DNA from 3 places in the Chitinolyticbacter meiyuanensis genome. Region 1 is predicted to be linked to each of the others. Evidence: predicted binding sites of a transcription regulator. Region 1 holds the regulator's gene; each other region holds the start of a gene.
The links. Region 1 encodes FNR, which switches genes on or off when oxygen is low (the NO sensors DNR and NnrR bind a similar motif). Its sites were predicted from a motif close to TTGATNNNNATCAA; they were not measured.
Positions count from the first base shown of each region.

Region 2: a site for FNR is predicted at 5,570-5,583, ahead of FLM21_RS00680 (NAD(P)H-dependent flavin oxidoreductase). Genes of this name have one in related genera too.
Region 3: a site for FNR is predicted at 2,529-2,542, ahead of FLM21_RS04765 (universal stress protein). Genes of this name have one in related genera too.

Region 1 covers NZ_CP041335.1:1,722,238-1,730,218, forward strand. The annotation lists gene dnaE (DNA polymerase III subunit alpha) at 1-1,393, opposite strand, end outside; gene FLM21_RS08415 (YjfB family protein) at 1,541-1,723, shown strand; gene FLM21_RS08420 (phasin family protein) at 1,874-2,419, shown strand; gene FLM21_RS08425 (hypothetical protein) at 2,472-3,059, opposite strand; gene fnr (fumarate/nitrate reduction transcriptional regulator Fnr) at 3,064-3,807, opposite strand; gene hemN (oxygen-independent coproporphyrinogen III oxidase) at 3,931-5,340, shown strand; gene FLM21_RS08440 (sulfite exporter TauE/SafE family protein) at 5,344-6,003, shown strand; gene FLM21_RS08445 (response regulator) at 6,111-6,479, shown strand; gene FLM21_RS08450 (chemotaxis protein CheC) at 6,491-7,111, shown strand; gene FLM21_RS08455 (GGDEF domain-containing protein) at 7,111-7,981, shown strand, end outside.
Region 2 covers NZ_CP041335.1:162,081-170,061, reverse strand. The annotation lists gene FLM21_RS00705 (hypothetical protein) at 1-30, shown strand, start outside; gene FLM21_RS00700 (methyl-accepting chemotaxis protein) at 93-1,712, opposite strand; gene FLM21_RS00695 (glutathione binding-like protein) at 1,934-2,635, opposite strand; gene FLM21_RS00690 (HD-GYP domain-containing protein) at 2,703-3,773, opposite strand; gene FLM21_RS21450 (carbohydrate-binding protein) at 4,163-5,497, shown strand; gene FLM21_RS00680 (NAD(P)H-dependent flavin oxidoreductase) at 5,641-6,807, shown strand; gene FLM21_RS00675 (serine hydrolase domain-containing protein) at 6,882-7,981, shown strand, end outside.
Region 3 covers NZ_CP041335.1:1,000,325-1,008,305, reverse strand. The annotation lists gene FLM21_RS04795 (hypothetical protein) at 1-16, opposite strand, end outside; gene FLM21_RS04790 (hypothetical protein) at 145-378, shown strand; gene FLM21_RS04785 (hypothetical protein) at 503-655, opposite strand; gene FLM21_RS04780 (VOC family protein) at 715-1,149, opposite strand; gene FLM21_RS04775 (helix-turn-helix domain-containing protein) at 1,146-1,637, opposite strand; gene FLM21_RS04765 (universal stress protein) at 2,665-3,081, shown strand; gene FLM21_RS04760 (universal stress protein) at 3,092-3,520, shown strand; gene FLM21_RS04755 (cation-transporting P-type ATPase) at 3,567-6,278, shown strand; gene FLM21_RS04750 (hypothetical protein) at 6,582-7,145, shown strand; gene FLM21_RS04745 (DUF3592 domain-containing protein) at 7,160-7,648, shown strand; gene FLM21_RS04740 (VOC family protein) at 7,774-7,981, opposite strand, start outside.

The sequences.
Region 1 (7,981 bases):
TCATCTTGGAGAGGCCGTCGCAGAAGGTGTAGGAGAGGTCGAGCACCCGGCCGACGTCGCGCACCACCGCCTTGGCGGCCATGGTGCCGAAGGTGGCGATCTGGCTGACTGCCTCGGCGCCGTACTTGTCGCGCACGTATTCGATCACGCGCCAGCGGTTGTCCTGGCAGAAATCGATATCGAAGTCGGGCATCGATACCCGCTCCGGATTGAGGAAGCGCTCGAACAGCAGCGCGTAGGCGGTGGGGTCGATATCGGTGATACCGAGCGCATAGGCTACCAGCGAGCCTGCGCCCGAACCCCGGCCGGGACCCACCGGGCAACCATTCTGCTTCCCCCAAATGATGAAGTCCGCCACGATCAGGAAGTAGCCGGGAAAGCCCATCTGAATGATGGTGTCGGTCTCGAATTTGAGCCGCTCCAGGTAGCGCGGGCGCTCGGCATCGCGCTGGGCCTGGTCTGGATAGAGCTGGGTCAGCCGGGTTTCCAGGCCTTCCTTGGCCTGGTGCACCAGGAAGTCGTCCAGCGTCATGCCATCCGGCGTGGGGAACAGCGGCAGGTAGTTCTTGCCCAGCAGGATGTTCACGTTGCAGCGGCGGGCGATCTCCACCGAGTTTTGCAGCGCCTCTGGTAGGTCGGCGAACAGTTCGGCCATTTCGGCCGGGGTTTTGTAGTACTGCTCTTCGGTGAAGTTGCGCGGCCGGCGTTTGTCGGAGACGACAAAACCTTCGGCGATGCAGACGCGCGCTTCGTGCGCCTTGAAATCGTCACGATCCATGAACTGGATTGCGTGGGTGGCAACAGCGGGCAGGTTCAGTTCCGAAGCGAGGTCGAGATGGCCCTGTACGCTGGTCTCGCATTCGGCTTTACCACTGCGTTGCAGCTCCAGATAGAAGCTGTCGGGGAATTGCGCGGCCCACCACTGCGCAGCCGAGGTGGCGGCCTCGTAGTTGCCATTGACCAGTGCCTGGCCGATTTCGCCCAGGTGCGCGCCGGAGAGGCAGATCAGGTCTGCGTTGGACTTGGCGGCCAGCCATTCCTTCTTCAGTTCGCCATAGCCGCGGTACTGGTTGTGCAGGTAGGCGTCGGTGAGCAACTCGCAGAGGCGGCCATAGCCAGCCCGGTTCTTGGCCATCAGCAGCACGCGGAAGGGCTTGTCGCGATCTTCCTCGTTCTCGATGCGGGCATCGATGCCGATGATGGGCTTGATGCCGGCGGCGCGACAGGCCTTGTACTGCTTGACCATGCCAAAGAGGTTCATCAGGTCCGACACACCGAGCGCGGGCTGGCCGAGCTCGGCGGCACGCTTGACGGCGTCATCAATGCGGACGATGCCGTCGACGACGGAAAATTCGGAATGCAGGCGGAGATGGATAAAGGCGGGCGCGTTCATCGGCGCATTTTACCGCAGCTGGCCCGACCCGCGCCGGACGTGAGCGCGATCACTGCATGCCTCGCCGATCATCCCGCTACCCTTGTGGTACTTGCCAACATAGGGGTATGGTAGGGGTGTGTATCAGGAGGTGCTGTTATGGAGTCCATGTCCCTAGTCAATGCCGCGAGCAGCTCGCAGCCGTCCGAGTATGTCGTGACCAATACGGTGCTGCGCAAAGCGCTGGACATCCAGCAACAGAACGCCCTGTCGTTGCTGGAAGCGCTGCCGCAGCCGGCGGCATACAACAACCCTGCGAACCTGGGGCAGAACATCGACGTGAAAGCGTGATGATTCGCCAGTTGCGGAGCAAGGCGGCCATGGCCGCCTTTTTTACCGCCTGTCGCCAAAATGCTGCGGCGCACAATGGGATGCTTGACGCCCGAGGCGAGGCCGTCAAGAATCCGAATTGATGCAATGCACAATCCTTGGAGTCTGACGATGTTCAACACCCATCAGTACAACGAAGCCAACCAAGCTGGTCTGGAAAAATCGCTGCGTTTGTCGCAGATCGCACTGAACGGGGTGGAACGCCTCGTCAGCCTGCAGCTGGGCTTGGCCCGTGAAGTTCTTGCCAATCAAGCTGAAGCCGCCAAGGCGCTATCCGAAGTGAAGGACGTGCAAGGTCTGGTATCGCTGCAAAAGCAGCTGGCGCAACCGTCGGTCGACAAGGCCCTCGATGCGGCCCGCTCGGTGTTCGACGTGGCCAGCGCTACCCAGCATGAACTCAATCGTCTGGTCGAAGAGCAGGTGCTCGGTTTCAACAAGACGCTGCTGAGCTCACTCGACAAGGCTGCCGAAGTGGCGCCGGCCGGTTCCGGTGCAGCAGTCGCTGTGTTTCGCAATGCCTTCGAAACGGCTGCCAGCACCTACGATGCCGTAGCGCGCAGCACGCAGAAGATTGCCGGTGAACTCACCCAAGCTGCCGTGGCCGGCGCCGAGCAAGCCGCCAAGGCGGTGGCCCAGCCGAGCAAGGCCGTGGCCTGATCGACCCTATCCCCGTTGTTCTGTTGAGGGCAGCCTTACCGGCTGCCCTTTTTTACGTCTGGTTTTGCGGGTAGAGCGTGCTGATGGCGAGTGCGAGGCGGGTTGCCAGTTCGTGCTCGGCGGGCTGCTTGGCCAGATACGCTGCGGCCAGCAGTTGCAACTGATGCTGGGTATGGCTCGCCAATGCTTGCCAGCTTGCCGGATCAAAATGCGCAGTGCCGTGGGGCCCTCGTTCAGCCAGCCAGGCAACGACCTGCTGCTGTTGCTCGGCCCACAATGCGTTGGCTGTGCCGATGAAAGCCCCAGCACCATCGCTGCCGACATGCAGCCAGCCAGCCGGAGTGGGTGAAAGGGCATCTAGCCAGGGAATGGCGCGCTGCAGCGCACTGGCGTGGCCACCTACGGCCAGCATCCAGCCCAGGCGCTCGGCTGCAGGGTGGTCGAGCATGATGGCGATGTCGACGCTGAAGGGCGGTGGCTTGGAGCAGGCAATGCCCCCTACATTCAGATGCAGCGCTTCCGCGGCCCAGGGGGAGGGTGGTGTTTCGCCTGACCAGTCTGCCGGGCAGCCGGCGCGGCTCAGGCGGGCAAGCAAGCGCTCGCGTAGCCCCGTCGGCGCAGTCAGGCAGACGGGGCCCATGGCCTTAGCCCTGGCAGCTGTTGACCAGCTGCCGCAGCGAATCGATCTGCACGATCTCGATCAGTCGGTTCTGGACCTTGATGAAGCCTTGATCCTGGAATTTGGAGAGCGTGCGGCTCACTGTTTCCAGCTTGAGGCCGAGGTAGCTGCCGATTTCCTCGCGCGTCATCCGCAGGTGGAAGCTGGATGATGAATAGCCACGCAGCGCAAACCGTTGCGACAGGTTGAGCAGGAAGGCGGCGATGCGCTCCTCGGCCTTCATGTTGCCGAGCAGCAGCATCACCCCGTGGTCGCGCACGATTTCGCGGCTCATCACCTTGTACAGATGGTGTTGCAGCGCCGGCATCTTGCGCGCGAGTTCTTCCATTTCGGTGAACGGTAGCTCGCAGACCTGGCTGTCTTCCAGTGCCACGGCATCGCAGGTGTGGTGATCGGTGCTGACGGCGTCGAGCCCGATCAGGTCGCCGGTCATGTGAAAGCCGGTAACCTGTTCACGGCCATCCTCGGAGACCACACTGGTCTTGAAGAAGCCGAGCTTGACCGCGTAGAGCGCCCGGAACGGCTCGCCGCTGCGATAAAGCGCTTCGCCACGCTTGATGGGCCGCCCCTGGGTGACGAGCTCATCCACCTGCTTCATCTCGTCGGCGGATAGGCCGATGGGCAGGCAGAGTTCGCGCAGGCTGCAGGTAGAGCAGGCCTGGCGTAAATGCTTGATGCTGATGTCTTGCACCGGGATGGTGGAAAGCATGGGAATCCCTGGGTTGATGGCCATCCGGCGGTATGCCGTAGGGCGGCTGATTGTGCCTTGATCCCGATCAACGAGGTGCCCCGACACCGCACGTTAAGCTGGTCGACCCTGCAAACAGAACGGATGACCGCGGTGACGCACGCATATGCCGGGCTGCAACAAGCCGAATTCGATCGCGACCTGATTGTCCGCTATGACGGCCACGGGCCGCGCTATACCTCCTACCCCACTGCGGATCGTTTCGGACCGCTGCAGGCCGCTGCCTGGCAGCAGGCCGTCATTGCGCGCCAGCCGGGATCGGCGACAAAACCGCTTTCATTATATTTCCACCTGCCATTCTGCGACACGATTTGTTACTACTGCGCCTGTAACAAGGTGATCACGCGCCGCCGCGATCAGGCCGAGCCCTACCTCGGCTACCTGGAGCACGAGCTGGCCTTGACTGCCGACTTGATCGAGCAGCGGCCCCGAGCGCAGCAGTTGCACTTGGGAGGCGGTACGCCGACCTTCTTCAGCGATGCGCAGCTGGCCCGGCTGATGGCGGCTGTGCGTCGGCATTTCGAGCTCGATCCAGCAGGCGAATATGCCATCGAGATCGATCCGCGCAAGGTGGGCGTGCAGACCATGGCTGCGCTTGCGGAGATGGGGTTCAATCGTGTCAGCATCGGCGTGCAGGATTTCGACCCGGCTGTACAACGCGCAGTGAACCGGGTGCAGGGCGAGGCGGAAACCGCAGCGGTGATCGCCGCCGCGCGTGCCAACGGCTTTCGCTCGATCAGCCTCGACCTGATCTATGGCCTGCCGCTGCAAACCCGCGAAACCATGGCGCGCACGCTGGAACGCGTGGTCGCGTTGCGCCCGCACCGCATCGCGCTCTACAACTACGCGCACCTGCCGGAGCGCTTCCCGCCCCAGCGTCGCATCGATGCCCAGGCGCTGCCGGATGCTACTACCAAGCTCGATATCCTGGCCGACAGCATCGCGGCACTGCAGGCCGCAGGCTACGTCTACATCGGCATGGACCACTTCGCGCTGCCAGACGATGATCTCGCCCTCGCGCAGCGGCGCGGCCATCTGCATCGCAATTTCCAGGGCTATTCCACCCACGCCGATTGCGACTTGCTGGCCTTTGGCGTATCGGCCATCGGCATGGTGGGCGGCCACTACGCGCAGAACGCCCGCAAGCTTGACGACTACTACGCCGCACTCGATGCCGGCCAGTTGCCGACGGTGCGTGGCTATGCCATGTCGCGCGACGACCTGTTGCGCCGGGCGGTGATCCAGGCGCTGATGTGCCAGTTCCAGTTGTCGTTCGAGTCGTTCGAACCGGCCTACATGATTGATTTTTCGGTGTACTTTGCGGAAGAATTGCGACGCCTGCAGCTGCTCGAGATCGATGGCCTTGTCGTGCTGCGGCCGGATGGCATCGATGTGACGCCACGTGGCCGCCTGCTGGTGCGGACCATCGCCATGGTCTTCGACCGTTTCCTCATCCGCCAGCAACCCATCGTCGCCTATTCCCGCCTGATCTGATCCATGCTCGACCCCGCCCTGTTTTCGCTGTTCATTGCCGGACTGGTCGGTGGCGGCCACTGCCTTGGCATGTGTGGTGGGGTGGTCACCGCATTCACTTTGCAGCTGCCACCCGGGCCGCGCTGGCCGTATCTGCTGGGCTTCAATGTCGGGCGCCTGCTGGGCTACGGGCTGATCGGGGCGATTGCCGGCGCTGTCGGCAGTATTCCGGGCCTGCTTGCGCTGACGCTGGTGAAGACCGTGCTCTGGTGGCTGGCCAACCTGTTGCTGATCGTGATGGGCTGCTATATCGCTGGCTGGGCGGCATGGTTCACCCGCCTGGAAAGGCTAGGCGTGCCAGTCTGGGCGCGGGTGCAACCACTGCTGCGCCGTTTGTTGCCGATCCGATGGTTCTGGCAGGCCCTGGTGGCGGGCGCGCTGTGGGGGTGGCTGCCCTGTGGCTTGGTCTATACGGCCAGCCTTTCTGCGCTGGCAAGTGGTTCGACAGAAAATGGGATTTTGCTGATGTTGGCCTTTGGGTTGGGCACGCTGCCCAACCTGATGCTGATCGGCGCGGCGGCTGGGCGCTTACGGGCTTGGCTTGGCTATCGCTGGCTTCGGTCTATATTGGGTTTGTTGTTGATCGTGGTCGGCGTCTGGCGACTGGTTGCCGGGCTGCACTAGACCTACTTCCATCGGAAGCCCTATCCACAAAGCGGATGCCATGCTCTAAACTGCTCCGCTAAATTTGCTTACTAACAAGAAACAGTAGCTTTGGGGAGTGGCGTCGGATGCCTACGCCAATTTTGGTGGTCGACGATTCGGTCATGGCGCGCAAGATGCTGATCAAGGCCTTGCCACCGTCATGGGATGTTGAAATCACGCAGGCCGGCAACGGCATCGAAGCCTTGGCCGCGTATCGCGCCGGCAAGGCTGAGGTCATGTTCCTGGACCTGACCATGCCCGAGATGGACGGCTATACCGTGCTGGAAACGCTGCAGCGCGAAGGGCTCAACAGCTTTGTCGTCGTGGTTTCGGCCGATATCCAGCCCATGGCGCGCGAACGCGTTCGCCAGCTGGGGGCCGTGGCCTTCGTCAAGAAGCCGGTCGATGCCGCGCAGATCGAAGCGATCTTGCGCGAATACGGCATTTCGCTCTGACAGCGGGGACTATGATGATCGATCATCTGTTGCTCACCCCGGACCAGCGCGACGCGCTGCAGGAAGTCACCAACATCGCCATGGGGCAGGCCGGCTCCCAGCTGGCGCAGATCCTTGAATCCTTCGTGCAGCTGTCGGTGCCGCGCATCAACATCACCGAATCGGCTGCAATTTCCACCGGCATCGTCCAGCTCGTCGGCACACCGCAGTCGGTGACTGCGGCGCGCCAAGCCTTCAATGGCACGCTGCGCGGCGAAGCCATGGTCATCTACGACCAGGACGGCTGCCGCGATCTGGCCGACCTGATGGGCTATGAAGACGCGCTCGATGGCGCGGCGGACCGCGAGCTGCTGCTTGACGTGAGCAATGTGCTGGTCGGCGCCTGCCTCAATGGCATTGCCGAATTGCTGCAGGCCAAGCTCAGTTTTTCGGCGCCGACCATCATGGCGGAGAACGTCGAGGTCGGGCGGCTGATCAATCCGCAGCAGCTGACCTGGAACTACGCGCTCCTGGTGGAAGTGCACTTCACGCTCGAGGTGCGCGATTTCACCTGCCACCTGCTGACCCTGATGCCCGAGGAGTCCATCCTCACGCTCAAATCCGCGCTCGACGCCTTCATGGAAAACTTTTGATGACGGTATCGCTGGCCGACTTCATCGTCAGCGAGGTCAATGTCGGGGTCTTTGTCGTCGATCGCAGCTACCAGCTGCTGTTGTGGAACCGCTTCATGGCGCACCACAGTGGCATTGCGAGCGGGGATGCGGTCGGCCGTAGCCTGTTCGAGCTGTTCCCGGACCTGCCGCAAAAGTGGCTCGCCAAGAAGATCGACAGCGTGTTCGTGCTGAAGAACTTTGCCTTCACTTCGTGGGAGCAGCGGCCCTACCTGTTCCGCTTCGCCCACAATCGGCCGATCACCGGCGGCATCGACTTCATGCGGCAGAACTTCACCTTCATGCCGGTGCGCAACGATGAGGGCGAGGTGGAGGCTGTGGGCGTGACGCTGATCGACGCAACCGACAGCGCGATCTACCAGACCATGCTGCATACGGCGATGCAGAAACTGGAAGAGAGCTCCAATCGCGACGGTCTCACCAGCGTATTCAACCGCCGCTACGTCGACATGCGCTTGCACGACGAGATCCAGCGTATCGAGCGCTATCACGTCGAGCCGTTCAGCGTGCTGCTGTTCGATCTGGATCACTTCAAGAAGATCAACGACACCTACGGCCACCTCGCCGGCGACGAAGTGCTGCGCGAAGTGGCGCGGCGCACGCAGGCGGTGCTGCGCGAGCCCGACGTGTTCGGGCGCTACGGCGGCGAGGAGTTCATCCTGATCCTGCCGCAGACCGATGCTGAAGGCGCGCGAGCGGCGGCCGAGCGTATCCGCTTCGAGATTGCGGCCGATTCGGTTACCTCCGGCGATGACAAGATCACCGTCACCGCCAGTATCGGTGTGTCGGAGTTCGTTCCCGGCGTGACCACTGCCGAAGCGGTGGTGGCGC
Region 2 (7,981 bases), 1.6 Mb from region 1:
GAATCCAGAGGACGACTGCCAGAAGACTAGGCTGCCGCCCCCCCAGCAAAAAGCCCGCATCACGCGGGCTTTTTGCTGGGGGAAGCCAACGGTTACAACCGGAAGCGGCTGACCACGTGGTTGAGGCTCTGCGCTACGCGCTCGATCTCCTGGGCCGTGTCGGCGGCGCGGTGGATGGAGGCGGTGGTCTCCTCGACCATCTGCGAGATGTCCTCGACCCGGCTGGCAATGCTGTTGCTCGCCTGGCTCTGCTCGCGGGTGGCCGTGCTCATCTCGTGCAGCCGGTGCAGCGTGCCCTCGGCGCCGGAATGGATGTGGTTCAGCGAATCGGCTACATGGCGAGCGAGCTCCACACCGTTTTGCACGCGCGGTAGCGCCTCGTCCATCACCTGCACCACTGAATCGGTTTCGCCCTGGATCGAGGCGAGCATGTTCTCGATATCGATGGTGGCGCTGCTGGTCCGTTCGGCCAGCTTGCGCACCTCGTCGGCCACCACGGCGAAGCCGCGGCCCTGTTCGCCAGCACGGGCGGCCTCGATGGCAGCATTCAGCGCCAGCAGGTTGGTCTGGCCGGCGATTTCCTTGATCACCGCGGCAATGCTGGAAATTTCGCGTGCCTTGCTGTCGAGCTCACGGATCTGGCCGGAAGCCTGCGACACGCTCTCGGCGATCGTTTCCATTGCGTTGGTGGCGCTGTTCACCTGGCTGACGCCCTCGGCAGCCAAACCGGTGGCTTCGCGCGACGATTGCTCGGTGTCGGCAGTGTTGTCCGAGATGTGGTTGATGCTGACGGTGAGTTGTTCCATCGCCGCGGCCATGGATGCAGTGGCGTCGGTCTGGCGGCCGGCGGCCACCGAGATCTCGCGGCTGGCGGTGGAAATCTGCGACGAATGCTGCGCCAGCTGGCCGGCATCGCGCTGGATTTCGCTGACCATGTCGCGCAGCGACTTCTGCATACGCAGCACGGCGCCCAGGATGCTGCCCTCGGCGGCGTAACGCAGGCGGCCGTCGTCGGCGAGGTTGCCGTCGGCCACGCGGGTGACCACGGCGGTCACTTGGTCCGGCTCGCCGCCCAGCGTGTCGATCAGCTTACGCACCGAGAACACCAGCAGCGCGCCGATGATGCCGGCGAAGACCAGGCAGACGATGACCTGCCAGCGCGCGTTGCTCCAGAAGCGGCCATCGGCCTCGGCCATGCTGATACCGTTGCCGATCGCCCAGCCCCACTTCGGCGTGCGCACGGCCACGGAAAGGATGTCGACCACGTTGCCGTCGCGCTCGGATTTCCACCAGTACTCAGTCAGTGCGCCGCCTGATTTGTCGAGTGCGGCCTTGACCACCGAGCCGACGCCATTGCCGCTGGCATCCTTGAACTCGTTGAAACTGGTGCCATGCAACTTGGGTTCGAGCGGCGTGGCGACGAAGTTCATGTTCTGGTCGGCCACCCAGACGTATTCGGAATCGTGATACTTGTTTTCGCGCAGGATCTGCGTGGCGATGGCCTTGGCCTGGTCTTCCGGCAACTTGCCTTCAGTCGCCATGTTTTCCATCTGCACCACGGTACTGTAAGCGCTCTTGAGCAACTGCTTCACGCGAGCGCGGTTGTCCTGGTCGCTGGCCTCGCGCAGCACATACAGCCCGACCAGCATCATGCCGAGCAGGAACACGAGAACAATGACAGTGAGGCCCCAGGCTTTCTGGCGCAAGGTCATGGCGCTACTCCCTATGGATTGCGATCACGCCGGTTTTGCCGGCTTTGCGTAAGGATACGCTGATATTACAGCCGTGCGCGCGATACTGTTCTTGTTTGTAGCCAATAAATGCATGATTTGCAGGCCGATCCGGCGCGGCGGCAAGGAAAAAGCCGGCCTGGGCCTGCTTCCATTCTAAGTAAGAAATTCGGATGGCCCGGTGCAGCTCCGAGCTGCTGTGCTCAGTCGCGCTTCACCACCTCGGCGCCCTGGCCAAACAACACTTTCTTCTCATCGTCACTCAATGGTTTGGTCGGGTTGATCTGCTGGGCCTTGGCGTAAGCGCGCTCGGTAGCCGGGCGTGCCGCAATGGCGTTGAACCAGCGCTTCAGGTGCGGGAAGTCGTCGAGGTTCTGCCCTTGGGCCGCATACGGCACCACCCACGGGTAGCTCGCGATATCGGCGATCGAATACTCGCCAGCCAGGTACTCACGATCAGCCAGCCGTTTGTTCATCACCGCGTAGAGCCGCGCGGTCTCCTTGGTGTAGCGCTCGATGGCGTAGGGCAGCTTCTCCGGCGCGTACTGGCTGAAGTGGTGGTTCTGTCCGGCCATGGGCCCCAAGCCGCCCATCTGCCAGAACAGCCACTGCAGCACCTCGGCACGACCGTGCAGATCCGGCGGAATCAGCTTGCCGGTCTTCTCCGCGAGATACAGCAGGATGGCACCCGATTCGAACAGCGACACTGGCGCACCGCCGCCTGCCGGCGCACGGTCGACGATGGCCGGGATGCGATTGTTCGGCGCGATCTTGAGGAAGTCCGGCGCGAACTGCTCGCCCTTGCCGATGTTGACCGGATGGATGCGGTACTCGAGGCCGGTTTCCTCGAGGAACAGCGTGATCTTGTGGCCGTTGGGGGTGGTCCAGTAGTAGAGGTCGATCATGGCGGGGCTCCGCGTGAGTGGTCCCGCATAGATGAAGCCGGTTGCGCCGGCTTCAACCGCTGCAGCATCAACGATCGCCACGCGCTTCATCGGCCAGTGCGCGTACGGCCAGGTTGAAGTGCGGCAGCAACGCCGGATCGAATTGCTGGGCGCTGGCGTTCACCTCGGTGGCGGCACGCAGCATGGCGCTGGAGAGACTGCGGTGGGCGTGCTTGACCATCACCGCCTCGAAAGTATCGACCAGCGCGAGGATGCCGGCGCCCTGGCAGATCTCGCCCTGTTGCAGCCCTTGCGGATAGCCTGAGCCATTTGCGCGCTCATGGTGCTGCGCCACCATGCGCGCGGCGTCTTGCCAGCCCGGCATGCGGCCGATCAGCCCTGCGGCCCAGCCGGGGTGCTGGTGCAATCGCATCCGTTCGCGCTCTGGCAGCGCGTCGGTGGTCAGCCAGAGGTGTTCGGGCAGCAGCATCATGCCGATGTCGTGCATGTAGACCGCCGCGCTGAGTTGGGCCGGGTCGACCGGATTACCGGCGGCCTCGTTGGCGGCGAGTGCCAGCGTCAGGTTGCGCTGGGTGCGGCCGACCAATGTCGGCGCATGCTGCTCCAGTTGCAGTGCCAGCGAGCGGAAGAACGCCAGGTCGCCATCCGGATCGTGCGCAGGCCCGGGTTGATCGCCTTCGGCGCCATGGATCAGCGCCACCACCAGCTGTTGCGCTTCGGTCTCGAAACGGCTGATATCGGTTTGCTGCAGGCGACCCAGGCCGACGGTCAATGCATCGAACGGCGCCGGGTCCACCGGCTGGCGATCGACGGCGAGCTCGGTGGCTTCCACGATGCGATCGAGCGCCAGCAGCAGCAGCTGACGCATGCCGTCGCCGAACGGCTGTTTGCCGGAGCGTACCCGCTCCAGCAGCGATTCGACGGCATGCATCACCGGCACAGCCCATTGCACGCGGCATAGCGTGGCATCGCCCTTGATGTTGTGCAGTAGCCGGAACAAGTCCGCCACGCGTTTCGGGTCTTCCGGTTGCTGCCGCAGCGATTCGATCAGCCGTTCTGCTTCCGGGGCGTAATCGGCGAGCGCTTCATGAAAGTCGGCCAGGCCGACGAAATCGTTGCCGGGGGTCGGGAGTGCCACGCTGTGGATTCCGGTCTGGAGTGGAGCGCCCGGCCGTAGGCCGGGGCAGGTGGACGAATGCTAGCTCCACTATAGGCAACGCGGCCAGCGGCAACATGGCACCGGCTGTCGCAGCCGGGCGTGCCGGGCACCGTGCAAACACAATTTTGCTCGATTAAGACAAATCATATTGCGAGGTTGCGACATTCATTGTTTTTCTTCATTGGCTTAACGTTGAATCTGGATGGGAAGAAATGGATGGTTCAAGACAATGAAGGGCTGGCCACTAGGCAGCAGCACCTTCACGGAGCGCGGTTGGGCCGGTCGGCCCGTGTGCCCCGAGCGACGCCGCCACGGCGTTGGACCTGAAGCAAGACCGGGCGACTGCCCGGCGCCATGAGGAGCTACACATGAACACGCATACCGTGGGCAGGCTGGCCAGCCTGCCGCTGGCCCTGTTGCTGATCGGGCAGACCCTGTTCGCTGCAGATACGCCCAAGACGCTGACCTGGTCCGGCTACACCTGGGAAGTGCGCGCCGGCGGCGGCGGGCCCGGCCCCAATGTATGGGACGATCGTAACGCCTGGGTGGACGAGAACGGCTACCTGCACCTGAAAATCGCCAACCGCGACGGTGTCTGGTCATCGGCCGAGATCCAGCTCGCCAACCTGCAGCGGCTGGGCTTTGGCACCTATCAGTTCAAGATGCTGGGCCGGCCGGACCTGCTCGACAAGAACGCCGTGTTCGGCTTCTACACCTATCCGCCCAAGGATGTCGGCGGCGATGCCACCAACGAGATCGACATCGAGTTCTCGCGCTGGGGCAACGATTTCGCCCTGCTTGGCAACTACACGGTGTGGCCGGCGGTGAACGGCGCCAATCGCAGCTGGTACGGCTTTGATTTCACGCTGCCGGACAATCGCTCGACCCATCGTTTCGTCTGGGAGTCGGAGCGGGTCACTTGGCAATCGATGGCTGGCTTCACCGACGTGGGGCGCAACGATGGCGAATTCATCCGCCGGGTGTTCGACCCACGGATGCCACCGCTCAACACCGACACCCGCGACACGCAGTTCTATTGCCGTTCCGGCGATCCGCTGCAATGCATCGCACAGAAGCCGCAGTACTTCCTGATCAACCTGTGGCAAGTTGGGGGCCGCGCGCCGTCGGACAACCAGGAAATCGAGCTGGTGTTGACCGAGTTCACCCATGTACCGAATGGCACCGTGCCGAGCCCGACGCCGGGCCCTTCACCCACGCCGGGCCCAACACCTGTTCCCACGGCCACCCCCACGCCAGGAGCGACGCCGACGCCCGGCCCCACCGCCACGCCGACGCCGGTCGGGCAGTATGCGGCCTGGTCGGCCAGCGCCGTCTACACCACCGGCCAGCGTGTCAGCTACCAAGGCGTGAACTACGAGGCGCGCTGGTGGACGCAGGGCAACAATCCGGCGCAGTCCGGTGAATGGGGACCGTGGAAGCGGCTCGACGGCGCCACGCCGGTCACCCCGACGCCGCAAGCGACACCGACACCTACTCCGGGGCCCGTACCGACGCCCACCCCGGCGGTCACGCCGACGCCGGTGCCGGGTGTGCAGCCATGGACCGAAGGGGGTCACTACGCCGTGGGCGATGTGGTCAGTTACCAAGGCAAGCGCTACCGCGCGCTGATCGCGCATACCGCGCCCGTAGGTGGTGGCTGGACGCCGGTGGTGGTGCCGGTGCTCTGGCAGCCGCTGAACTGATCGTCGCGTCTCCATCCTTCCGCGACTTGGGCCATGCCTTCATCGGCGTGGCCTTTTTTACGTCCGGCGCCCTTGATCCAGGTCAAGGGTCGGGCGGGCGGGCGCCCGCACACTGCGACACCACACCGATACGGATAAAAACCATGCTTGCCCACGCCTTCAAACCGCTGATCATCAAGGGGCGCGCGCTGCTGCCCATCGTGCAGGGAGGCATGGGGGTGGGCGTATCCGCGCACCGGCTGGCCGGGAGCGTGGCGCGCGAAGGTGCCGTGGGCACGCTGGCCTCGGTGGATCTGCGCCACCACCACCCGGATCTGCTGGAGCGCTCGCAGCACACCCGCGACGTGGCCGAGCTGGAAGCGATCAACTGCGAGGCGCTGCAGCGCGAAGTCCACCAGGCCAAGCAGCTGGCGCAGGGCAATGGCCTCGTTGCCGTCAACGTGATGAAGGCGGTCGATACCCACCCGCAGCTGGTACGCGCTGCCTGCGCTGCCGGTGCCGACGCCATCGTGATGGGCGCCGGCTTGCCGCTCGATCTGCCCGAGCTCGCCGGCGAGCATCCCGATGTCGCATTGATTCCCATCCTGTCGGACGTGCGCGGCATTGCTGTGCTGATGAAGAAGTGGCTGAAGAAGGGGCGACAACCCGATGCCATCGTGATCGAGCACCCGGCACACGCAGGCGGCCATCTGGGCGCGACCCGTATCAGCGACATCCGTGATGCCAAGTTCGAGTTCGAGCGCGTGGTACCGGAAACGCTGGCACTGTTCGACGAACTGGGCGTGGCCCGCGGCTCGGTGCCGTTGATCGTTGCCGGCGGTGTGAACAGCCACCAGAAGGTCAGCCACTACCTGGGGCTCGGTGCCTCGGCGGTGCAGCTTGGCACGGCGTTCGCGGTGACCGAGGAAGGCGATGCCCATCCCAATTTCAAGGCGGTGCTGGCGGGGGCCAAGCCCGACGACATCGTCGAATTCATGAGCGTGGCCGGCTTGCCGGCGCGTGCCGTGCTGACGCCGTGGCTGAAGAACTACCTCAACCGCGAGGCGCGGCTGCAAGGCAACGCCAAGGCCGATCCGCGCCGCTGCACCCAGGGCCTCAACTGCCTGACCAGTTGCGGCCTGCGCGACGGCCTCGCCAAGATCGGCCAGTTCTGCATCGACCTCAAGCTTGCCGCCGCGATGCGTGGCGAAGTGGCTAAAGGCCTGTTCTTCCGCGGCGCCGACCCGTTGCCCTTCGGCGACGCGATCCGCCCGGTGCGCGAGCTGATCGACTATTTGTTGACCGGAAAGCGGGCGGAATTGCTGGGCTGAGCGCTGCAGGGCAAGCCGGGCGGTTGCCGCGTCGATCAGGCTGAGGCAGCGTGGCTGTTTTGCCTGCTCGCGCCATGACTGCCGCCCTCAACGCCTATCTCGGCCAACTTGCCGCCTACGCCGAACTGCACGGCGTGATCGCCGTGTTTGCCGATGGCGCCCCGTTGGCGCAGCGCGCGTTCGGGCTGGCGGATAGCCAGGGCACGGCGCGCAACGAGATCGACAGGCGCTTTCGCATCGGCTCGCTCAGCAAGAGCTTTACCGCCGCTGCCATCCTTGCGCTGGCGCAGCGCGGCCGGTTGGATCTCGCCGACCCGGTTGCCCGCTACCTGCCCGATTGCGGGATCGATCCGAGGATCTCCCTGCTGCAGTTGCTGCAGCACCGCAGTGGCCTGGGAAACCATACCGCGCTGCCGGACTACTGGCCGACGCTGATGCAGACGCGCCATACGCCCGAGGCGCTGATCCGGCGCGTCACGGCCACGCCGTTGCTCGCCGAGCCCGGCGATGCAACGCACTACAGCAACACCGGGTATCTGGCGCTGGCCCGCGTGGCCGAACTGGTTGGCGGGCAGCCCTACTACACGTTGCTGGACACGCTGTTCTGGCAACCGCTGGGGCTGAGCCGGACTGGTACGCTGGCGAGTGCCGATACGCAAGGCCACCAGCTGCTGCCAACACGCCCACACGCCGCGCCGCTGGATGCCAGCGTTGCCTTGGGCGCTTACGACCTTGCCGCATCGGCGGATGATCTTGCGCGTTGGTGGACCGCGCTCGTTGCGGGAGAAGTACTTGATGCGCGCCATGCCGCCGCCATGCTGGATGGCCCGGCCGGTGGTTTCGGCTGTGGTTGGTGGCTGGACGAGCTGGTCGTCGACGGGCAGCGCTGGCGCAGCGTTGGCTATATGGGTGACGTCAACGGCTATACCGCGATGCTGCTGGGCCTGCCGGCGCCGCATCTCTGCGCGGTGGTGCTGTTCAATACCTCATCCACTCCCGCTCTCGCCACGGCCCCGCGGATGCTGGGGTTGGCACTCGGCGAGTCCTGGCCGAACTATCCGCCTGCGATTGCGATGGCTGCGCCTTGGGGCAGTGGCGACTATCGGAACCCCGATGGCGGGGCGCTGCAACTCGATACCGAGCAGGGTTGCTTGTCGATGGCGCGAGACTATGG
Region 3 (7,981 bases), 720 kb from region 1:
GTATGAGTTCATGCATGCCCCAGAGCTTAAACCGTGGAGCTCGGGCGACGCTTTGCGAGGATTGTGCGAACGCGTACGAATGCGACGGCTTGAAGCGGCGAGACAGCGCTGCAGGTTTGACCGTATGCACACGTACGAACAGCGGTGAGTATCGATGCGCTCCGGGCTCTCGCCCAGCAGTCGCTGGCGCGCTTTTCAGAACGGAATCAATCGAGCAGCGCTTTCGACCTGAATGGTGTTGCAGCAACGGCCAGTATCGATTTTCGCGGCGCGATCGCTGCTGACCTATCCCATGGTTTGAAAAAGGGAAAAGTCCTGATTATCTCTGGCCGTTCTGAATTCGAATTCCAGAATGAGCTGATCACCAACATCAGCTGATGTGCGCACCGGTGTAGCCAGCACTTGTCTGCAAATGATCAACTCGTAAACCAGAGCCATGCCTCGCGCTCGCTGGGGATTCAACACTCAAACGAAAACGGCGCCCAAAGTAGGCGCCGTTTGCTTATGCCTGTGATCGCGCCTTGGCAAGATATGGAAGCAAGAACAGATACAGGCCCGTCAGCAGCAGCAGAAAAAGCGGCGGCAAGGGTGAGTAGGTCACCATCGGCGAAGGCTCTCCTGGAACCAGCGCTCTCACGATGAAGTTCAGCAGCACCGTGAGCGTGAACAGTATGGATATCCAACGATGACTGTGCCGTATCGTTATCCTCCAGCTCATTGCGACACCTGCGACGGAGACTTGGGCACCACCAGCTCGATGATTTTCCAGCCATTGCCCGATGGGTCTCGGAAGCCTGCATCGACGGTGCCATAGCGATTCATCGGCTTTTGCGTGAATTCGACGCCGAGCGCATCCAGCCGCTCGCAGGTGGCACGGCAATCGTCGACCATCAATACCAGGGGTGGCATCGCGCCCTTGGCCACCATCTCGCGCAGGGTCTGTGCAGTGGCGGCGTCGTGAATCGGCGGCCCAGGCAGGAACAGGCCGAGTTGAAACGAGGCTTGCTCCGGATGCTGCACGGTAAGCCAGCGGTAGTCGCCATTGCGGGCGTCGGTATGGACCCGAAATCCCAGCTTCTCAACATAGAATGCCAGCGCTTCGTCCTGGTCCCGCACATACAGGCCTACAACGCCTATCCCTTGAGTCATATGCTCTCCTTTGATGGACATTCAGTGGATGAGGTCGTTGTTATATCAATCGATTTCTGCTGCCGCTTCTCCGAAACTGCTGTCGTGAGGTCGGGGCGGTGGGCTGCCCTCAGGATGCATTCCGGAACATGTTGCAGCTGAAGCGCACTGGCCTGCGCGCGTTCGCGGAACTCACTCGGGCTGGCCCCGTTGATATCCTGAAACACGCGGCCAAAGGTGCCCAAGCTCGTCCAGCCGGTCTGGAACGCTATTTCCGTGATGGGTAAAGCTGTTTCACGGAGCAGGCCGGTGGCGCGCTCGATACGCCGCGTGAGTACATAGCGATGCGGGGGAACGCCAAAGGCTTGCTTGAACGCGCGTGCGAAATGCGCCGGCGAAACCGCGCTGATCTGCGCCAGGCGAGGGACAAGCCAATCCTCATGGGGCGCTTCATCAATCCGATCCTTGGCGCGCAACAACCGCCTCAACAATTCAGGACTTTGACCCATAGCTCCTCACGCCCAGGATGGGGCTCAAGCAACTTGCAAGCACCGGCGTGCCGACGCCCCGCTCGGCGCCGATGCTGGAAGCACAATACATTGTTTGCTGGTAAACGCTGCCATTGCGTCGCAGGCGCGGAACTGGCACCCGCGCCCTTTGCCGTTGCGACATGGGCGAAGGAGACGAAGCATGCACGATGACGGTAAGTACTGGTTTCCTGCAAAGCAGTATGGCTGGGGTTGGGGTTGTCGAGTGCGCTGAAGGTTTGGTGGTGTTCTGGGCTACTTCGCGCTGCTGGCGCTGGGCTCGCTGTTCCCGCCGGAAAAGAGCGCTGTGGCATTTCTGGGATATACCGCGCTGATCAGCGTGATCGCTGTTGCCATTTGCTGGCTGAAAGGCGAGCCGCCCTCCTGGCGCTGGGAAGATTAGCGACAAAACGAGGAATCCAGTTTAGCGCAAAGGGCGATGATCATCTCATACCTCGTCTTGCTGAAAGCCATCTCGCCCGTCCCGCTCAATCAATTCTGCAAAGTTTGCCAAGTTCTCTTGGGTGAGCCGTCACGGCAAGGCCGCCTATGCATGCCGCGTTACGACTGAGTACGAACGTTCTTAAGCCGCCTCCAGCGCATGCAATTCAGCCACTGCAGGTGGTTCCATTCAAAAACACAGCAAGCCAAATATAACCCTCATTTCATCAAGCCGAATCAGCGCGAGTAAATATCGCCACAACGCATTTCCGTTTCTTCCTGCCTCGCGTTGTCTGCGAAAATACCCCAGCCAAATTCGTTAATTTTTACCTTCTGATGAACAGGGCTACTTTTTTCAGAACAAGTCAAAACAATATTCACGATCAATCAATTCCTACCCCAAGCCCACATCACAACCCCAGGCCGCACATTCTGATTCAAATCAACAGGCATGCGCGCTTTCCATAGTGCAATTGCATACGACGCATTTGCGCCATTCGCCAATACAGGGCCAACGGGTAGTTCTCGCTTTGGATTCATGATCGCCCCGCGCCCTCAGGAGGTCGTCATGAATCACGTCATCGCCATTGATGGCTCCGCTCCATCACTGCGTGCGCTGTCCGCTCTGCTCAAGCTCACCCCATCGCCGCAACGAGGCCAGATCCACCTCGTGAACGTGCAGCCTGCCTTGCTGCCCGGCCGTAATTGCCTCAGCGCCGAAGAGATCGCGACCATGCAACAGCAGGATGGCGAAGCCGAACTCGCCGAAGCTGTGGCGCTATTGCGGCAACAGGGCATTGCGTTCTCCAGCCATATCGTCAAGGGATCGCCCGCGGAGGGCATTGTCGCCTGCGCCCAGGATACCGGCGCCAACCAGATCTATATGGGCACACGCGGTCGGGGCGCCGCCGCCTCGTTGCTGCTGGGCTCGGTGGCCACCAAGGTGGTGTCGCTGTCGCCCGTCCCCGTCACGCTGGTTCGCTGAGGAGGCCGCCATGATCCGCATTCTGCTCGCCGTCGATCAATCAGACTGCGCTTTGCGCGCCGTTGAACACGTGATCGATCTGGCCCACTCGGGGCAAGCACTCAGCGTGCATGTGCTCAACGTGCAGCAACCCATGCGCAGCAAGCTTTCGCTCAATCGCATCGTGTCCCAATCCACGCTGGACCGGCATTTCCTGGATCTGGGTGAACAGGCTCTGGCGCCGGCCATCGAGCTGCTCCGCGCGGCCAGGGTGCAAGCCACCGGCAGCGTGGCGTTTGGTCAACCGGCCCCGGCCATCGTCGAGCACGCCCGCCAAGGCGCCTACGACCTGCTGGTGCTCGGCTGCCAAGGCCAGGGCGCCTGGCAGCACTTCATGCTGGGCTCGACCGCCTACCAGGTTGCCCACCTCACGCCCTGCCCGATCACCCTGGTGAAGTAGCGGAGGAATTCGTCGCCACGCCATCTCGACCGACCGAGGAAACCCAATGAATCAAGACTCCCCGCCCGCCACGGCACCGTGGTATCGATTTTCGCCGCAGGAAACCCTGCATCAATTGCAATCCAGGCCCGATGGCCTCAGCCCCGCCGAGGCGGCGGAACGGCTGGTGCAGCATGGCGCCAACAGCCTGCCAAACAAACCGCGTGATCCTGGCTGGCTGCGCTTTGCGCGGCAGTTCAACGACATGCTGATCTATGTGCTGCTGGTGGCCGCCGTGCTGACGGCGCTGATGGGGCATTGGGTCGATACCCTGGTCATCCTCGGCGTGACGGTAGTGAACGCTGCCATCGGCTTCCTGCAGGAAAACAGCGCGGAAAAATCGCTGGAGCGCATACGCGGCATGCTGTCCAACCATGCGATGGTCAGCCGCGCCGGCGAGCGCTGCGATATCGACGCCGCCACGCTGGTGCCCGGCGACATCGTTCATCTGAAGCCCGGCGACAAGATTCCGGCCGATCTGCGCCTGCTGGAAGTGCACGACCTCAAGGTGGAGGAAGCCATCCTCACCGGCGAATCGACGGTGGTCGACAAGCGCAGCGCTGCACTGCCCGGCGAGGCCCTCATCGGCGACCGGCTCAATCTCGCCTATTCCGGCACCACGGTCAGCGCTGGCACTGCGTGTGGCGTGGTCATCGCCACGGGCTCTGCCACGGAGCTGGGCCAGATCAATCGCATGATGGGCGAGGTCGATGCCATCACCACGCCGCTGTTGCGGCAGATCCGGCAACTGGGCAAGGTCATCTTCTTCCTGATCCTGGCCATGATGGCCGGCCTGTTCGTCTACGCCCGGCTGCTGCATGACATCCCGCTGGGCGAGCTGCTGTTGTCGCTGATCAGCCTGGCGGTCGCCTCGGTGCCGGAAGGGCTGCCGGCCATCATCTCCATCATCCTGTCGCTCGGCGTGCAGCGGATGGCGCGCAACCACGCCATCATCCGCAAGCTGCCGACGGTGGAAACGCTGGGTGCCATGACCATCGTCTGCTCGGACAAGACCGGCACGCTGACGATGAACGAGATGACGGTGAAGGCCGTGATCCTGGCCGACGGCCAATACGCGGTGGGGGGCGAAAGCTACGATCCGGTCGGCGAGATCCGTGCCGACGATGGCAGCATGCCGGATCTCACCCCCGGTACGCCGTTCCAGCGCTTCATCACTGCCATCCACCTGTGCAATGACGCCCGCTTGGCGCGGGGTGATGATGGCCGCTGGTGCATCGTCGGCGCCCCCACGGCCGGTGCGCTGCAGGTGCTGGCTGCCAAGGCGGGGCTGCAGTTCGATGATGTGCGGCAGCTCGACAAGATTCCCTTCGACTCCGCCTACAAGTATCAGGCCAGCCATCACATGGTCGATGGTGAGGCCATGGTGCTGGTGACCGGTGCACCGGACGTGATCGCCGCACTCTGCCAGACCGAGCAAGGGGCTGCAGGACCCCAGCCCTACCGTCTCGACTACTGGGACACACAGATTACCAGCCATGCCGAAAACGGCCTGCGCATGCTGGCCGCAGCCTACAAACCCTTGCCCGCTGATCATGGCGAACTGACGCATGACGACCTCAAGGATGAGCTGGTCTTCCTCGGCGTGGCCGGCATGATGGACCCACCACGCCCCGAGGCCATCGCCGCCATCCGGCAATGCCAGGCCGCCGGTATCCGGGTGAAGATGATCACCGGCGATCATCAGGGCACCGCCATGGCCATCGGCGCCATGCTGGGCATCGGCGACGGCCACACCGCGGTCACCGGCACCCAGCTGCAACGGCTCTCGGATGAGGAACTGGTGGCCGTGGCCCGCGATTGCGACATCTTCGCCCGCACCAGCCCCGAACATAAATTGCGGCTGGTCCGCGCGCTGCAGGCCACCGGCAACGTGGTCGGCATGACCGGGGACGGCGTGAACGACGCACCAGCGCTGAAGCAGGCCGACGTCGGTATCGCCATGGGCATCAAGGGTACCGAAGTGACCAAGGAGGCGGCCGACATGGTGCTGACCGACGACAACTTCGACACCATTGCCCGTGCAGTCCAGGAAGGCCGCCGCGTTTACGACAACCTGAAAAAGACCATCCTCTTCATCCTGCCGACCAACCTCGGCCAGGGGCTGCTGGTGCTGATCGCGCTCTTGGCCGGCGCCACCGTACCGCTGACGCCGCTGCAGATCCTGTGGATGAACATGGCCACGTCGGTGACGCTGTCGTTCGGCCTGGCCTTCGAGCCGGCCGAGCCCGGCCTGATGCAGCGCCAGCCGCGCCCGGCCAGTGCCAACATCCTCGGCACCTATGGCATCTGGCGCATCGCCTTCGTCGGCCTGATGCTGGCTGCCTGCGGCTTTGTGCTGGAGTCACAGCTACTGGCGCGCGGCCATGACAGCGACTTCGTGCGCACCATGTTGCTGCAGACGCTGGTCGCCGGACAATGGGCCTATATGTTCAATTGTCGCCTTGCCGAGCGCTTCTCGCTGACCCGCGCGATCTGGCGCAACAAGGGGTTGTGGCTGGTCAGCGGCATCCTGTTGCTGTTGCAGCTGGCCATCGTCTATCTGCCGGCGATGAACGAAATGTTCGGTACCACGCCGCTGCCGCTGACGTACTGGGGCATCTCGCTCGCGATCGCCGCCTGCCTGTTCGTGGTGGTGGAGCTGGAAAAATGGCTGGTGCGCAAATGGACCGCACATGCGGGCTGCAAGGGGCGTAAATAAAGCAGTCATTCCCGGCCGAAGCACTTGCGCCAAATGGAGGGAAACTGAAACGCCCGGATCATCGCGATCAGGGCGTTTTTCAGGTCCACGCCCATTTCAATTGCAGCCTGGCGTGCCAGCCAGCATGTGCGCAAGCTATGCTGTCGCCGGATTACTCGGCGATTTGTGCATGCACACCGCCGTGCTCATCTACCCCAGGGGCGACGGCAGCCATCGGTTTGCTGTCATGCCGGCCTGGAATCCAGCGCGATTCGGCCCCATGGCTGCGTCGAACATACAAGACCGATCGTCCAGGACAATGAAATGAGTGGTGTTTCTACGCTTCCGGCTTCATTGCAAAAAAGGCTGCATGCCGAGCTCAAGCCGGGGGAGATCGTCGTCTGGGCTGGGCAACCGATTCCGAGCCACTTCATGCGGTCAGGATTTGGGCTCTGGTTGTTTTTCATACCATGGACTGCTTTTTCCGTGTTCTGGATGGCAGGCGCCTCGGGCTTCACGTTGCCCGACTTCAGTCATGGCTGGAGCTTCTTCCCGCTGTTTGGCCTGCCATTCTTGCTGATCGGGCTGGGAGGCCTCGGTACGCCATACTTTTTATGGCGAAAAGCAAAACACATCGTCTATGCAACCACCAGCCTGAGGGCACTCATCCTGCAAGGCGAAAAGACCTTCTCGGTGCAATCTTTTTGGCCCGCTGATTTAACGCGATTGGAGCGGAAGGAACACCCGGATGGTTCTGGCAGCCTCTTCTTTGCAAAGGAGGCGGAAGAGCCCGGCGGGAGCAAAAGCAAGCTGCGTGGCTTTATGGCCATTGCCAAAGTCCGCCAGGCCGAGCAGGCGCTCGAAAGATTGCGCTTGCAAAACCAGTAGCAGAGCACTGTTGAGTGGTTGAATACCTCAAGCAGATGGTTGACCTGACACTCCGCAAGGAGCTGCAGGGCATACACTTCTTCGCCACGTTGTATGTGGCGTTTGTTCTGGGCGGATCGCTCTGGCAGTGCCTTCGCCAACGCCGCTGGTCAAAAACACGAGGAAGATTGCTGCGCGTGGGCATTCGGGCGCTCGGTGAAACGGATGGGGGTGCTTCCAACCGCGACTACGTGCCCGACGCGCTCTACCTCTATCAGGTGGACGACGTGGAATACCAAGGCACGGAAATATCGGTCTGGAAGATGTCGGCTTCCGGCTTGCTGAAAAACACGGCCTACATGCTTCCAAAAAAAGTTACGGCCGATGAGCACGGCAACGTCGATGTCTACTACAACCCCAAGCGCCCCAAGAAGAGCCTGTTGTTGCGCCCCGGTCCGTCGACCTTGATCGTGCTTGCCGGCGCCATGGTGGGCGCGGTTGGTTTCTACGTCTGGAAGTGGTGAATGGGGCGGCACGATCCCACCACCCCAAATCCCGTCGCAACAAAATGGTCCATTGAACGCAATCCGCGCGGCGCCTTCGCAATCAGGCTCAGGCACCGTATCCCACGTTCAGTACAGCGAACACGCTAAAACGTGATCCGCACCGAAGGCGCGCTCCGCGTTGCATCGCCATGGAACACCGCCTCGACATTGTTCCCATCGGGATCGAGCACAAAGGCGGCGTAGTAGCCGGGATGGTACTCGCGGATTCCAGGGCCACCGTTGTCCTTGCCGCCGTGTGCCAGTGCAGCCTTGAAAAAGGCATCCACCATGGCGCGATCCTTGGCCTGGAAC